Regions from separate parts of the Shewanella sp. S1-49-MNA-CIBAN-0167 genome, predicted to be linked through region 2. Evidence: predicted binding sites of a transcription regulator. Region 2 holds the regulator's gene; the other holds the start of a gene.
The links. Region 2 encodes ArgR, which controls arginine synthesis, uptake and breakdown. Its sites were predicted from a motif close to ANTGAATANNTATTCANT; they were not measured.

Region 1: a site for ArgR is predicted at 3,318-3,335, ahead of argA (amino-acid N-acetyltransferase). Genes of this name have one in related genera too.

The regions. Positions count from the first base shown of each region.
Region 1 is NZ_JBEOPO010000003.1:37,023-45,475, forward strand. It holds gene recQ (DNA helicase RecQ) at 1-84, opposite strand, end outside; gene AAEZ00_RS02020 (thioesterase family protein) at 286-750, shown strand; gene rarD (EamA family transporter RarD) at 876-1,784, shown strand; gene argA (amino-acid N-acetyltransferase) at 1,908-3,227, opposite strand; gene rpmG (50S ribosomal protein L33) at 3,707-3,880, opposite strand; gene rpmB (50S ribosomal protein L28) at 3,887-4,123, opposite strand; gene radC (RadC family protein) at 4,245-4,922, opposite strand; gene coaBC (bifunctional phosphopantothenoylcysteine decarboxylase/phosphopantothenate--cysteine ligase CoaBC) at 5,138-6,334, shown strand; gene dut (dUTP diphosphatase) at 6,331-6,789, shown strand; gene slmA (nucleoid occlusion factor SlmA) at 6,825-7,418, shown strand; gene AAEZ00_RS02065 (alpha/beta hydrolase family protein) at 7,652-8,453, shown strand, end outside.
Region 2 is NZ_JBEOPO010000014.1:275-8,727, forward strand. It holds gene AAEZ00_RS08245 (GNAT family N-acetyltransferase) at 1-485, opposite strand, end outside; gene AAEZ00_RS08250 (hypothetical protein) at 489-707, opposite strand; gene AAEZ00_RS08255 (META domain-containing protein) at 830-1,318, shown strand; gene argR (transcriptional regulator ArgR) at 1,514-1,984, shown strand; gene AAEZ00_RS08265 (Dyp-type peroxidase) at 2,048-2,986, opposite strand; gene AAEZ00_RS08270 (ferredoxin--NADP reductase) at 3,280-4,029, opposite strand; gene AAEZ00_RS08275 (DUF5610 domain-containing protein) at 4,074-4,706, opposite strand; gene AAEZ00_RS08280 (FMN-binding glutamate synthase family protein) at 5,117-6,604, shown strand; gene AAEZ00_RS08285 (hypothetical protein) at 6,753-6,944, shown strand; gene AAEZ00_RS08290 (hypothetical protein) at 7,198-7,413, opposite strand; gene AAEZ00_RS08295 (ABCB family ABC transporter ATP-binding protein/permease) at 7,969-8,453, opposite strand, start outside.

The DNA.
Region 1 (8,453 bases), on a different contig from region 2:
CTGCTGCAAGCTTGCAGCAAGTACATCTTGCTCTGTCGTCAACACATCTGAGGACGCAATATTGGCCGAAATCGGAGTATCCATTACACTACATCATCATTCAAGGGGCACTCATTTTAAAGCACTCAGCCACAGATGTCTTGAACCAAAACACCTTTACGCTGTTTTCACCCAAGATAGAAGATTGAGTCAATGTCACTTTAGGGTTAGATTAAATACTCTTTAGCAGTAAGCCGCCCCTACAAACAACAAGCATAATAATTATAAAACAGACAAGGATTGCTCATGACCACCGCTATTCAAACCCAAGTATTACAACAAGTTGCACAAATATTTGACCAACATGTTCCGTTTCATAACCTGCTCGGATTAGACATAAAACATTACGACATCAATGGGGTTGAAGTGGTAATAAAAATGAAGCCTGAGCTTATTGGTAATATTCATCAAAACATTTTACATGGTGGTGTCACAGCAACCTTACTCGATGTTGTCGGCGGGCTCACGGTATTTGCTGGGCTAGTTGCCAGTAAAGAAAATTGGACAATAGAGGAATTACAACAACGTTTAACCACCTTAAGCACTATCGATATGCGCGTCGACTTTCTTCGTCCGGGTCGCGGTGAAGTCTTCACTGGCACAGGCAGTGTTATCCGAGCGGGTAATCGCGTATCAGTTTGTCGGATGGAGTTACATAATGAACAAGGGGTCCACATCGCCTTCGGCACAGGGACTTATATGGTGGGATAAGCTAAACGCGCTGCCATTTAAAGCTGACAACCGGTTTATAAAAGAATTCGCTTAATCACTTGTGTCATCCAAAATGGCGACCTACAATCGCCATCTATTATTGTTCTTCCCACTGTTGACTCACTATGCCTGATTTAGAATACCGTAAAGGGGTTTTACTGGCCGTTTGCGCTTACACCATTTGGGGTGTCGCACCGCTGTATTTTAAACTTTTACATAACGTCCCCGCGACAGAAATATTAATGCACCGTGTGATTTGGTCATTTATTTTTATGATCATCATGATGCAGTTTATCGGTGGTTTTGATCGTCTGCGCCTTATTCTCAAACAACCTAAACAACTTGCGGTACTGTTTGTCACCTCGGTGCTAATTGCAGCAAATTGGCTGATTTTTATTTGGGCCGTCAACAACGACCATATGCTCGATGCCAGTCTAGGTTACTTTATTAACCCGCTGTTTAACGTATTGCTTGGGATGGTATTTTTAGGTGAGCGTCTACGTAAATTGCAATGGGTTGCGGTAGGTTTAGCCAGTACCGGAGTGCTGGTACAATTAATTTCTTTTGGCTCTATTCCACTATTGTCATTAGCCTTGGCGGCCAGTTTTGGTTTTTATGGTTTATTACGTAAAAAAGTTAATATCGATGCTAAATCAGGATTATTGGTCGAAACGGCCATTTTATTACCTATTGCCTTAGGGTATTTACTCATCACCTTAGATACGTCATCGGCAAGCATGTTAACCAATGGCCTTAATTTGAACCTATTACTGATTGCCGCGGGCATTATCACCACTATCCCATTATTATGTTTTGCGGGTTCTGCGGTAAGAATTCCATTGTCGAATTTGGGGTTCTTCCAATATATTGGTCCTAGCATAATGTTTATCTTGGCAGTGAAACTCTTTAATGAACCGTTTGATATTGAAAAAGGCATTACCTTTGGCTTTATTTGGGGCGCGTTAGTTATCTTTGTTGGCGACATGATATTGCAACGTCAACGACGTAACGCCTTAGCCAAAGCGTCAGCTTGATAATTCAACATTGGTTAGTTTAAGCCACTAAAATAATTGATAATTGATAATTGACTCACAAAAATGCCAGATTACTTTATTCAGTAATCCGGCATTTTTTATGTGTTAACTGTCTTGTTACTTCTACAAATCTAACGCAAGAATTTTTGAGCGACGTTGATAGTTATACAGCTGCTTTTTCATATTCGGGAGCACATCGACATCGACAATATTAAAGCCATGCTCTAAAAACCAATGAATACTCCGAGTTGTCAGTGCAAATAAACGCGAATAACCACGAACACGGGCCTGACCAATAATATTATTTAGCAGTAAACTACCTCGGTCAGCATCACGATAATCGGGGTGCACCACCAGACACGCAAACTCACCCGCATTGTCTTCTTCAAATGGATACAATGCTGCACAGCCAATAACCAAATTGTCACGTTCAACCAGCATAAACTGTTCGATTTCCATTTCAAGTTGCTCACGAGAGCGGCGCACCAAAATACCTTGTTCTTCCAAAGGCCGAATAAGATTTAAAATACCGCCGATATCGCTAATGGTTGCCCGGCGTAAACGTTCGGCGCTTTGGGTAACAATTTGAGTACCAATACCTTCGCGTGAAAATAATTCTTGTAATAATGCGCCATCTTCTAAATAGCTCACCAAATGACAACGTGGCACGCCTCGGCGACACGCTTCAACGCTGGCTTTTAAGAAAGCCATCGTCCCCACAGAAGCATGCGTATCTGTAGACATCGTCTTAAGCATTTCTTCAACTTCGTCTGGCATCAGTTCAGCAATCACGTCGCCATTTTCATCCAAAATGCCGTGACTATTACTAAAACCAATAATCTTATCAGCCTTTAGCTTTATCGCGACTTGGGTCGCGACTTCTTCTGCCGTAAGGTTAAAACTTTCACCGGTAACTGAAGCCGCAATCGGTCCCATCAAGACTATGCCATTATTGTCTAATTGACGACGAAGTCCCAACGCATCAATACGGCGCACCTTACCACTTAAACAAAAATCGACACCGTCTTCGATGCCTAACGGTTGCGCAATCACAAAATTACCACTGACAAGGTTAATTTGGGCATTTTGCATTGGCGTGTTGCCTAAACACATCGACAACCTTGCGGTGATATCAAATTGAGTCGCTCCCGCAACCTGTTTGATAATTTTAAGGGTTTCATCATCAGTAATGCGTATACCGTTATGATAGGCGGGTTCAATTCCAGCAGCCTTCAACCCCTCATCAATCTGTGGCCTGGCCCCGTAAACTAATACCACCTCTATTCCAAGTGAGTGCAACATAGCCACATCATTTAAAATACCGCGAAACTGCGGATGTGCTAAAGCTTCGCCACCGAGCATGACGACAAAAGTTTTACCTCTATGTGCATTAACATAAGGAGCAGAATGACGAAATCCATCAACCAGTTCAGTGGTTCTCACAGGCAAATTCACCTCAGGATAAGTTTGATATTCATTAATAGTTATGACAAAGAACGTCACATGATTTTTTATTACGTTAAAAGGAATGGTATTGCATTTTAATTCACTTTTAAAGCATTTTATTTCACTTTTACTAAAATATAGTGTGTCACTTTAGTGTGAAAAAATCATGACAGCCAAAAAGTTAACTCATTTTAGCCGCTAATAGCCCTTTACGCATTTTTTATATCGATTGAGTTACATTTTTACATCAAAATATTAACGAAATAGCAGGTTACCAATGTTGAAGACTCAATCAAAATAAAACGACATTAATGATGAGCGCATCAGATCAACGCTGTAAATTAGCACAACTTGGGATAATAAACGCTTATCAAACATTTTTGTGGCCAGTCTAAGGTGTTATTCAGTATAGACTATTTTTAAACGGCCATAAAAAAAGCCCCTATTAAGGGGCTTTTTTAAGAATCAAAAATCAATTACTTAATTTTAGCTTCTTTGTACATAACGTGCTGACGAATGACTGGATCAAATTTCTTGATTTCCATTTTTTCAGGCATGTTACGCTTGTTCTTTTCAGTAGTGTAGAAGTGACCAGTTTTAGCACTAGATACTAATTTGATCTTCTCACGATTACCTTTAGATTTAGCCATTTTCTATTATACCTTCTCGCCACTGGCACGAAGTTCAGCAACAACTACTTCAATACCTTTTTTGTCGATAATACGAATACCTTTAGTAGATACACGTAATTGCACGAAACGCTTTTCTTCTTCTAACCAAAAACGATGGTTTTGTAGGTTAGGTAAAAAACGACGACGAGTCGAATTTTTTGCGTGCGAACGGTTGTTACCAACCATTGGCTTCTTGCCAGTTACTTGGCATACTCTTGACATGTCAATCTTCTCCAAAACAATTTTTTAACGCTCGAGCATTAATGTGCCTCGTATGGCCGTCGCCCGAGGCACAAAGAGGGCGCATTTTATACACGATTGACCATATAAGATCAAGCAGTGTTTATACTATCCACCCTCGCTCAGCAAAGGAGACTATCTCCTGATCACCTACAACCATATGATCTAACAAAGAAACATCTATGGTTGCCAATGCATTTTTTATTCGCTCAGTTATTCGCCGATCAGCCTGACTTGGCTCTGCGATGCCAGACGGGTGATTGTGACACACTATTACTGCCGCTGCTTTTTTCTCCAAAACAAGGCTTACAACCTCGCGAGGATAAACAGAAGCGGAATCGATGGTGCCACGAAATAATTCTACAAATTGAATGACTCTATGTTGGGTATCCAACAATAGTAAGGCGAACACTTCATAGGATCGGTCGCCTAATTGTCTCATTAAATAGTCCCGAGTTAAATCAGGATTTGTCAAAATTTGCCCTCTTTGTAGATTTTCATGGGCAATTCGCTTAGAAATCTCGGCCGCGGCCTGTAATTGAGCGTATTTTACCGGTCCAACGCCAGCTAATTTACACACTTGGCTTTTCGATGCACTCAGCAAACTGCGCAAACCACCAAACTGACTGATCATCTCTCGGGCTAAATCCACCGCATTTTGCCCCGCCAGACCATTACGCAATAACACCGCAAGCAATTCTGCATCAGACAAATGTCCAGCGCCTTTGAGCAGTAACTTGTCTCGAGGTCCTTCTCCTTGAGGCCAATCTTTAATTCCCATGAATGTCCCTTATATTCAATGTGGCGATTTAATTGCACGCATTAACTCGACGCTATACCCGATGACCACACCCACAACGGCTGGTTATCTTTTTCAACAACAGAGTTCGAATTAATGACTACAGTATGGTTGATATTTTTGAGATTGGATCTGCGCCACTTGTCATAGGTTTGTGATATTGTTAGCCGTAATTAGATTTGAGTCGGATAATGTGCATCATGCTGACAAATAAAAAAGTATTACTCGGAATTGGTGGCGGCATTGCCGCCTATAAAAGCGCGGACCTTATTCGCCGTTTAAAAGAGCGTGGCGCGGATGTGCGAGTCATTATGACTCAAAGCGCCATGGCGTTTATCACCCCGTTAACCATACAAGCGCTTTCTGGCAACCCAGTGGCCTCTGACTTGCTTGATCCCGCAGCAGAAGCGGCTATGGGTCATATCGAACTCGCTCGTTGGGCTGAGGTGGTATTAATTGCTCCAGCAACAGCAAACATAATCGCGCGGATCAATGCCGGTATGGCTAATGACTTATTAACCACAACCTGCTTAGCCACCAGTGCGCCTGTCATTGTATGCCCAGCGATGAATCAACAGATGTACCAAAATATTGCCACCCAAGAGAACATGGCCAATTTAGTCCGTAAAGGCCTGATAATTTGGCACCCAGCATCGGGTAGCCAAGCCTGCGGTGAAGTCGGCCCCGGCAGAATGCAAGAGCCCGTGGTTATGGCAGAACAACTGGTACAATTTTTTGGTCCTAAAACACTTCAAGGTCATCAACTACTCATTACTGCTGGGCCAACGCGCGAAGCGATAGACCCTGTGCGTTATATTTCCAACCACAGCTCAGGGAAAATGGGTTTTGCCTTAGCCCAAGCCGCAGCAGAAATGGGCGCCAGCGTAACATTAGTGTCTGGTCCAGTTAACTTGGCAACCCCAGCAGGTGTGACTCGTATTAACGTTGATTCTGCACAGCAAATGCTTAACGCAGTGATGGAACAGGTTGAGCAGCATGATATTTTTATCGGCTGCGCCGCAGTAGCGGATTATCGAATTGCCGATATAGCAGAGCAGAAAATCAAAAAATCAGCCGAAAAAATGCAGCTTGCACTAGTACGTAATCCTGATATCTTAGCCACGGTTGCTGAGCACACACCTCGACCTTTTACTGTCGGTTTTGCAGCAGAAACTAACGATGTGGAGCAATACGCTCGCGGTAAATTACAACGCAAAAAGCTCGATATGATTGCCGCTAACGATGTTTCTATTCAAGGCTTAGGCTTTAATGCCGATAGCAATGCACTACAGGTATTTTGGCAACACGGCAGCCAACAACTGCCAGCAACAGACAAACTAACACTGGCGCGCCAATTACTCTCATTAATAGAAAAACAATTAAAAAAATCATGAAAACACCCATTGAACTAAAAATTCTCGACTCGCGTATTGGCAATGAATTTCCATTGCCAGCCTACGCAACTCCCGGTAGCGCAGGCATGGACTTACGTGCCATGACCGACACCACTATGGTGATTGAACCTGGCCAAACGGTATTAATTCCAACGGGTATTGCCATTCATGTGGCCGACCCAAGCCTTGCCGCGGTTATCTTGCCACGCTCAGGTATGGGTCATAAACATGGCATCGTTTTGGGTAATTTAGTGGGCTTAATTGACTCCGATTACCAAGGGCCATTAATGGTGTCATGTTGGAACCGAAGTGATAAACCATTCACGCTCGAAATAGGCGATCGTTTAGCCCAATTGATGTTTGTACCTGTGGTACAGGCAACATTTACCTTAGTGGATGAGTTTAATCTCTCAGATCGTGGAGAAGGCGGATTTGGTCACTCAGGAACCAAATAATCTTTTCTAGTCGTCACTGAGCCAAGGAACAGATAATGGCTGAAAGCCCTAAAATGAATCGTCGTGAGCATATTTTACAATGCTTAGCAAAAATGCTCGAAACCAGCCCAGGCCAACGAATTACCACAGCTAAACTTGCTGCCGAAGTCGGTGTATCAGAAGCGGCATTGTATCGTCATTTCCCCAGTAAAGCGCGGATGTTCGAAGGCTTAATCGAGTTTATTGAAGATGCGATATTATCGCGCTTAAACCTCATCATGGATGAAGAAAAAGACACCATGGCCCGCTGTCAGTTAGTACTGCAGTTATTACTGGTCTTCTCTGAACGTAATCCTGGTATTTCACGGGTATTAAATGGCGATGCTCTGCTGGGTGAAAACGAACGTTTACGTAGCCGAATCGATGTGCTATTTGCCAAAATTGAAACCCAAATAAAACAAATTCTGCGCGAAAAGACTTTACGCGAAGGCGTAGGCTTTAACCTCGACGAAGCCGTTCTCGCCAATCTATTACTCGCTTTTGTAGAAGGCAGAATTTCACAGTTTGTCCGCAGCGAATTTAAACAAAAACCAACGCTCCACTTTGATGAGCAATGGACCTTTATTCAGCAGCAATTATTAAGAAGCTAATATCGCATAGATAAAGGATCTAGTTCGGTCCTTTTTCGGCCAATGCTACTGACTCTTCCTTTACCCTTAAACCGTATCAAATCGAATATTTATACCACATAAAAACAAAGTAAGAACGAAGTAAGAACGAAGTAAGAACGAAGTAAGAACGAAGTAAGAACGAAGTAAGAACGAAGTAAGATCGAATGATTAAACAAGGATGTCTCATGATTTTCACCAAATACCTAACCATTATGTTACTTGTCTGTGGTGGCCTATTCACCCATGCATTTGCTGCAGAAAGTCTTTCTACTGCACAGCTATTTAGCCGAGGGGCTGAATTTAGCAATGTAAAAATATCTCCAACAGGCGAATATATTAGTGCAATAACCAAGCACGATGGCAAAGACAAACTACTGATATTAAATGCTAAAACAAAACAAATACATCACGCGATATTTTTCCCTAGCAATGCCCAAGTGGGTGATTACGCTTGGGTAAATAATGAACGAATCGTCTTGCAAAAAGAATACTTAAAAGGTTGGAGTGACGTACCGCTGTATTATGGTGAGCTAATGGCTGTTAATGCCGATGGATCAAGAGCAACTTACCTTTTTGGTTTTAATAGCGGCGAGCAACAAACTGGCTCACATCTGAAAAAAAATACCCCGATAAGAGCAACTGCTTTTATTTTAGATCCCCTCCCCGATGACGACCGCTATATGCTCGTCAATGCAATCCCATGGAATGAGTCGAATTCTTTAAACTATGAATTATCACAAACTGTATACCGTGTAAATTTATACAAAGGGTTCCGCAGAAAAGTCACCACTTCGCCTATAGGTTACTCTCGATTTTTAACCGATCATGATGGTGAAGTACGCTTTGTTGCAGGCGAAGATGAAAACAACATAACAAAAGTATTTTATCGTCAAGACCGCGAATGGCTTAACACCGATAAGCTCAAACTCAATTTAGATGATTTCTACCCAATATCTTTTGCCGAAAATAAAAACAGTATTTATGCAGCAGCTCGGGTAAAAGGCGAAACCTTAG
Region 2 (8,453 bases):
TCTGTCATCGCCGCTTTTTGTTGATGTGCGGCTAATGAACGCGCATTGTCTGCGGCGACATACGTAATCATAAATGGAAAGGTATTGCTTACTTGTTTTTTTAATTCAGTGACTAACGCCGAAAATACTCCTTTGCCACGTTTTGATTCTTGGATCCAAACCGGCCCATATTGGCATGAATTAGTGGTCGATAAAGTTTGTCCCTCTAAATCGGTAAACTTAATTTTTTGAATAATATGGCGATACAATGGTTGCGCGGAAAGAAAGGACCATTTGGCTGCCATCACATAACCAATGATTTGCTCTTGCTCTTCTGCCACGATAAACCAATGCTGATTGATAAGCTGTATCACCTCGCCTTTGCTGAGTGAATGAGCATGAAGTTGGTTATTTGAACCTAGCAACTCATCATCTACATGAGCACGTTCTAACTGCACAATAGCAGCAACATCGGTTAATAACGCCTTACGGATAATAAATGACAATGATTATTCCTTTGACCCTAAATTGGGAGATTGTTTCTTAGACCATTCTATCACTAGCGCAACAGGCAGCGGAGACATAATTAATGTCCCCACACCAATAAGTAAGGCAATGACTAATATACCACTGACTTGCTGGCCTATATCACTTTGCCAATATAATCCTACGCCCACCAGCAACATGATTAAACCAACGATATGCAACACTTTGAGTAATTTGATCATTTTAGACTCTTTAATACGTTAAATAATGTTCATTAATCCGAAAAATTACAATTATTTACGCTCTTACTCACCTTCAAGTAGTAGAATAACGGCAATTTTTTCGTATTTGGAACTCTCTTCGCATGATAAAGCATATTCTTGGCGCCACCGTTATATTTTTAGGCCTTAGTGCTTGTCAAAACCACACTCAAATTGTCTCAAATGAACAATTAATTGGTACTTGGCATGTAGAAGTCGTCCTTGATACTCCTACCATTAATAATAGCCCAGCAAAATTAGTTTTTGCCCAAAATGGTGAGTTAAGCGGCAATAACAGCTGTAATCAATTTTTTGGTCATTACGATCAACAAGGAAATCGACTCCAAATGGCACCGTCGGGTTCAACTATGAAAGCTTGTGTAGATAGTTTAATGGCCCAAGAAGCGGATTTGATGCACGCTATTGCACAGGTACAACAGATTGATTTCTCAAAAGGCAAACTCAATCTGCTGTCTGAAAAGGGTGATACGCTATTGGTACTAACAAAACAATCATCGCCACGATCGTTATACAAAGAATCGTTATATAACGAGTCGTCCGATAAAGCCTCTTTAAATACTGCACCCTATTAATTTATAGTTTATAACCTCAATACTGTGAATTATTCACTTAAGTCGGTAGACTTATTACTCACCCAAGTGTCAGCTTAAAGTTCCACTGTAAAATGAATTTTTATTCAATAAATCTGATTCTTTCTTGACTTAACAAGCCAATATATTCAAAATATGCTAGTTTTTTGAATAACAACTATAAGATGAATTATCACTATGCCAGCGACAAGAAATCAGGATGAGCTCGTTCGAACTTTTAAGGCGATTCTGAAAGAAGAACGTTTTGGAAGCCAAAGCGAGATTGTTATTGCGCTTCAAGCCGAAGGATTCGGTAATATTAATCAATCTAAGGTCTCTCGCATGCTCAGCAAGTTTGGTGCTGTGCGAACTCGAAATGCTAAGCAAGAGATGGTGTATTGCCTCCCTGCCGAGCTAGGCGTTCCGACTGCGGGTAGTCCAGTTAAGAATTTAGTACTGGATGTTGACCATAACCAAGCCATGATTGTGGTAAGAACCAGCCCAGGTGCAGCGCAATTAATTGCACGTTTGCTCGATTCAATAGGCAAACCAGAAGGCATATTAGGTACCATTGCCGGCGATGATACTATTTTTATTTGCCCAGCAAGCATAAAAACTATTGATGATACTCTCGAAACGGTTAGATCCTTATTCAACTATAGTGAATAAAAAAACCGTTCCAATAAAAAAGCAATGCCATGGCATTGCTTTTTTATTGCCTAGGATCGGCGTTTACACATCATCAAATTGAGTTAAAAAATCCAGTGATGGTACAAAAAATGACGACCCAGTCAACGCTTTAGTAAACGACATTAGATGATCATGATTTCCATGACCATCACCGTGCACCATACTGCGGAGCATTTTTTCGAAGTTATCAGGTGTACGGCATACAGAAAGAAACATTAGCCCTTGTTCTCTAATCGAACCATATGGCATGCTTTGGCGTAAAATCTCTAATGCGTTACCCTGTGGGTCCTTTAAATTGACTCGTTTCGTATGGCTGGTTAATGGCTTATCTTCTGACTCGTACTCAATATCATCAACTTTGGTTCGACCAAAAATATCTTCTTGTTTTTTAAGTGGTAAACGATGCCATTTACTTAAGTTATGCATGTATTTTTGCACATGTAGATAACTACCAGATACAAAGTCTTGATCTTCATCACCGACGAGCGCAACTTGTTGACGATGGCGCCCTTTAGGGTTTTCAGTACCATCAACAAAGCCGGTTAAATCACGACTGTCCATAAATCGAAAACCGCGCTCTTCATCGACTAACTCAACCAAATCCTCAAACATTTGATTAATTTCATTAGCAACAAGATGCAAAATATCATAACGATCGCAACGGATATGAACAAACAGATCATATTCCATCGCGGGAGCATCACGATTACCGTCATTCATTGCAGGAAAAGGTTTCAACAATGCTGGACGAGCTTCTGGATAAAAAGTATCCCAAAAATTGGCCCCAATACCCACAAAGCCATTAAAAGCACTGTCTGCATACTGATCCGTGAGTTCGTAAATGTATTGCGCCACATTAGCAATGGACGGACGTAGTTGATCTTCAACACCGTCATTGGCATTAAACATCAAGTACACACTGTGTAAATTCCCTTCTGCGCAAATCCCTAACTGTTCACGAGGCATAACTTGGTTACCCATATTAACTCATCTACCTTAATACTTTATGTCGGCCTAAATGGTTATAACTTAACGCTTTGATGTAATTAAGTAGTCATTAGATAACCAATAGCTTCTTTTATCAATTCCGCTAATTAATAGCTTATCTTAATTCAATATACATTACCCGAAGTGTACTCACATTTAGCTGATTTGTAATCGATATTGTACTCATATTGGGTCAGGTAAGAGGTTGATCATTCATTACAATTATTATCATACTGTCTGTGAATATGGCGAGCAGGGCCACCACTGCATTCTCATTTACGATACTATTACCAATATTTTTCGACCGTTATTTGCCCAGGAGCACGTCGAAGATTTTTGGCTAATCCTTTATCTACTAGGGCTATTTGAGCGTCACTTATCATCCCTGGGTTACCACAGATCATCACTTGAGAATGTTCTGCATTAATCCCTAACCCCGCTTTTTGTTCAATTAATCCGCTGCTAATGCCATCAGGAATGCGACACGATAACCCTTCAGGATAGTCTTCACGGGTCACAATCGGAATAAACACAAACTGCTGTGGATGTTGTTCAATAAACTGGTTAATGGTTGCTAAATAAGCTAAATCTTCAGCGAACCTGACACCATAAACTAATACGACTTTTTCAAAGCGTTGCCAAGGTTCTGCCGTTGCCAGCATAGAGATAAAAGGACCCACAGCGGTACCGGTAGCAAAGAACCACAAATGTTTGCCTTGCAATACGCCGTTAGGCACTTCATCTAAGGTCATAAATCCAGTCGCTTTGGGCGTCACTTCAATGGTGTCTCCTGGGTTTAATGCTTTTAGATCTGGAGATAATTGCCCATCCTCTACCGACACCGCCAGCACTTCGACATAATCCGTACCTGGAGAATTTACCAGTGAATACGCCCGCGCGACACGCTTTTCATCACGCATTTGGCTGAGCTTAATAAACTGACCTGCGATAAAAGGTTCGACATCGGCTTTGATGCGCAATGAGAATAATTTATCATTCCAATCAATGCGCTCAATTACCTTACCCGTTGTCCACATAGTCACTATCCTTATCGCTGAAAGCCTATCTTAATCATAAGAGACTAAGTAGCTTGAGTCACGCTTTGTGATCCATCTTTAGTCGACTTATCCTGTCTAAATTGCGCTAACCCTTGCTGTATCAGCTCATATGTTTTATCAACACCAGCAGCAATATCGCCCTCTAGTACTTTTAAACCAGACAAAATATCACTTGCCTCTTTAAAGCCGTGATCGATTGCATCTCCAATTTTGAGCATAAAGCTGTCAACTTGTTCATCGAGCACCATAGATTGGTTTTGTTGTTGATGCACAGAGAAAAACGCTGTTGCAAAGCTAACAATACGATCAGCAGTTGCTTCTGGCGAGTAATCCACCCCACTCGCAAGGCTCTTTTGGACTGAGTTTTCTCCTCGCATTGGTGCAAGCTCTTCGTTAATGGCTTCAATCGCGGCGCGATAAAGTAATGCCATGGACTTGTCACCGGCAGCAATGCTCACTTCCTCTTGTGCTGCCAGAATGTTGTTATTCATTATTTGACGACTGAGTTGGCTCGCTGATATTTTGGTGGATAAGTTGACCGCTGAGCTAGCGTTATTGGAAGCGGCTTGAGTTGACGAAGTGGCGGCACGGGTTGAAGTGCTTTTACTTTCTAGTGCAGGGGTCGCATTAGTTGAAGCCGCATTGTTAACATCCATAATAATTTCTCATTTAGCATAATAGATAGCCTAAATATCGACCAAAAAATGAATCTCTGAAGTCATAATAGATAAATATAACGATTCATCTCATTCACCCCCTTACGATATTAATGGCGAACTAAAGGCCTATATTGCATAACGATAATGTAAAGGATAGCCCAAATAACAGCGTTAATGTGTACATTAGCAATAACCGCTAAATTGAAAAAGTAAGCTTCAACGCATCACAATCGCATCAATTAATGCCTTACTACTGCAAAAGAAAACCGTTTGATAACGAGGTCAAAAGTGTAACGATATAGTTACCTCGTATTGGTTATTGCTAATATGGCTAGTTAATAAGATTAATTTTATCATTATCACCCATACTGAGTCTCTCACACTGAATTTTAATTAAGGACAATAATATGCCGCAACAACATTGGTTTATATGGGGAATAGATATTTTCTCTGGTCTTTTATTAGTGTTATTTTGGTTATTACTCATCGCGGTAATTTACATGTTTATTGCTGATAAACTGCAAACTAAACAAGCCATTCGGCATAACTACCCTGTTATCGGCCGTTTTAGGTATATTCTAGAAAAACAAGGCGAGTTTTTTAGACAATACTTTTTTGCCCAAGATCGCGAAGAGCTACCATTTAATCGCGCCGAACGCAGTTGGGTATATCGCGCCGCTAAAAATGTTGACCGCACCATTGCGTTTGGTTCAACTCAGGTCTTAGATAAACCGGGGGCAGTAATGTTCATGAACTCAGCATTCCCCATCAATGATCATGACACCCATAAAACCATCGCTGTCACCATTGGGCCCGATTGTAATCACCCTTACATAACCGAGAAGATTTGCCATATATCAGCAATGAGCTTTGGGGCATTGTCTCGCCCAGCGATTACAGCACTATCCCATGGCGCAGCAAAAGCAGGTTGTTGGCTCAATACTGGCGAGGGAGGATTAAGCCCTTACCATCTAAAAGGTCATTGTGATTTAGTATTTCAAATAGGCACAGCTAAATACGGTGTCCGTAATGCTCAAGGCCATTTAGACGCACAAAAACTCACCGAAATTGCAGCGCATCCTGAAGTCAAAATGTTTGAAATTAAGTTAAGCCAAGGTGCTAAGCCCGGTAAAGGTGGTATTTTACCCGCCATAAAAGTGACTGAAGAAATTGCCATTATTCGCGGGATCCCAGCGGGACAAGACTCAATTAGCCCCAATGGACACATTGAATTAAACAACGTAGCTGACATTGTCGATATGATAAATCAGGTAAGAGGTATTACCGGCAAACCAACAGGAATTAAGGCTGTGTTAGGCGATATGTCTTGGGTAACCGAATTCCTGGATGAAATTGAGCGCCGTGGTATTGAGCATGCACCAGACTTTTTTACCTTAGACAGTTCCGATGGCGGTACAGGCGCAGCGCCACAAGCTCTGATGGATAATGTGGGCTTACCACTACGACAGAGTTTACCGTTACTGGTTGATTTACTGAATGAACGCGGCTTTAAGCAACGCATTAAAATTATTGCTACGGGGAAAATGATCATACCCTCATATGTGGCATGGGCATTAGCCACTGGTGCCGATTTTATTGCTTCCGCCCGTGGAAATATGTTTGCCTTAGGCTGTATTCAATCGCTGCAATGTAACAAAGACACTTGCCCCACTGGCATTACAACTCATAATACACGACTACAAAAAGGCTTAGATCCTAAAGATAAATCGGTACGTGTCGCAAACTATAATCATTTTTTACACTATGATTTAATCATGATCGCACATTCATGCGGCGTAACAGATCCAAGATATTTAACCCGCCACCATGCTCGTATTGTGCAATCGTCTGGGGTCGCAGTCACTCTCGATAAACATTACCGACATATGCAATAGTGTAGGTCATGAACCCCAGTAAATTACAGGGCTCTAGTGCGCGGATTACTTTGCCGAAAATGAGAAAAGGTGTACAATATGTTTGATATTAGTCACAATAAGCAGTCTTAATGTGATTTGAAGAGGCGTCAGTCCAGAGGGTTTCGTATTGAATATAAAAACGAATGCAGTAGATCTAAATGCAAAAAGCTTAAGTTTAAGCTGTAAAAACTGTAATCGAATGACAGAAATCGAAGGAGAATTAGTATGCTTTGAACAAGGCAAAATTAAACGTTTAACACTAGACCCTTCTCCAGCGGCACTGATAAAAATGGTGTGTATTAGTTGGCAGAAAAAGTAATCATTTTTAATCAACAGTCGAATTTGTCATTTTAGACATAACTGACTATATCCCGATCTTCTTCCAAGTGCTTTATCGACCAAAAATCCTAATGTTAGCGATTAAAGCCATAATGGCATCCCAAAAGATACACTGATATCAATTCATTAGCATCATAAGTCAGTGCAAATCGATATAACAGCATGAGTTGATTAGAGCGAGTCAAACAACAAAAGTGTGTCCTGCGTGTCATCATTTTGTTTAATTGGCTAGGTTATACAATACTCTTATCGAGATCACTATCCATCGCCTTAGCTAACGTCACGCCACGAGTCGTCACCCTTAAACCAGCACACAAATCGTTGTACACTATTTTAATTGCATCATCAGACATGTTACGCGTTTTTAGCATTGCCATAATAGCAAACCAATCTGTTGTCACTTGATGCCGGGTGCCTTCTAGCGCCGCAATTAACGCAATATTATGCACAAGTCATCTCCATACACGAATCTGCACCTTTAATAAAATCCAGTTGATTGAAAAACAATGTTATCTGAGATAAATAACTCACGAGTAAGGCTATAGATTAACTGCGTTAATCACTATCGTCAAAAAATTCATTAGCCATAAATCTAACAATAGGGTTTTAACACCATTCAGCGCTGTTAAAATGTTCCATTATAGAGTGCTTACGCTATAAAGAGGTTTTTAATTATGCCCCCACTTAACGACTTCGCTGGTGATAATTCTTACTCATGGTAAGAGAATGATAAACCCAAACGCCCGTTTTTACGCCACATCATCATATATACCTAAACGACCTTGAAATGGAGGAGCCAGCATATCAAGAAGTGACCGCGCTCAAGGTTCAAGGAATAGGGCTGCTAGAGCGACCTTCGATCTGCTAGGTTCTAGAATTTAGCCGCACAGCGTACTGGCATCTAATCCTCTCGCTTTTAGCTTGTATAGGATCTCGCCCCGCTAGCTTCTAGGCCTTTAGCTTCGCTTTTAGTTTATATAACGCAGAAACATGTTTATCGACACTTAGCCCTTCGCCAGATTTTCTTGTTCATTTTGAATATGCCAAAGCCGAGCATAAAGCCCCTGTTGAGCTAATAAACTAGTATGAGTGCCATGCTCAACAATATTACCTTTACTCAATACGACTATTTGGTCTGCATCAATAATGGTCGATAAACGATGGGCTACGACTAAACTTGTGTGACCTTTTGCAGCATCTCGCAAGGCACTTAAAATAGCTTGCTCTGAGCGTGAGTCTAATGAAGACGTGGCTTCATCAAACACTAAAATAGGCGCACCTTTCAACACAGCACGAGCAATAGCAACACGTTGTTTTTCGCCGCCGGAAAGCTTTAATCCACGCTCACCGACCTTGGTATTGCCTTTATCTGGCAATGATTCAATAAAGTCGCTCAAATGAGCCAATTTAATCGCCGCGATAATCTCATCACGGGAAGCATCTGCACGGCCATAGCGAATATTCTCATAAATAGAATCGTTAAATAATA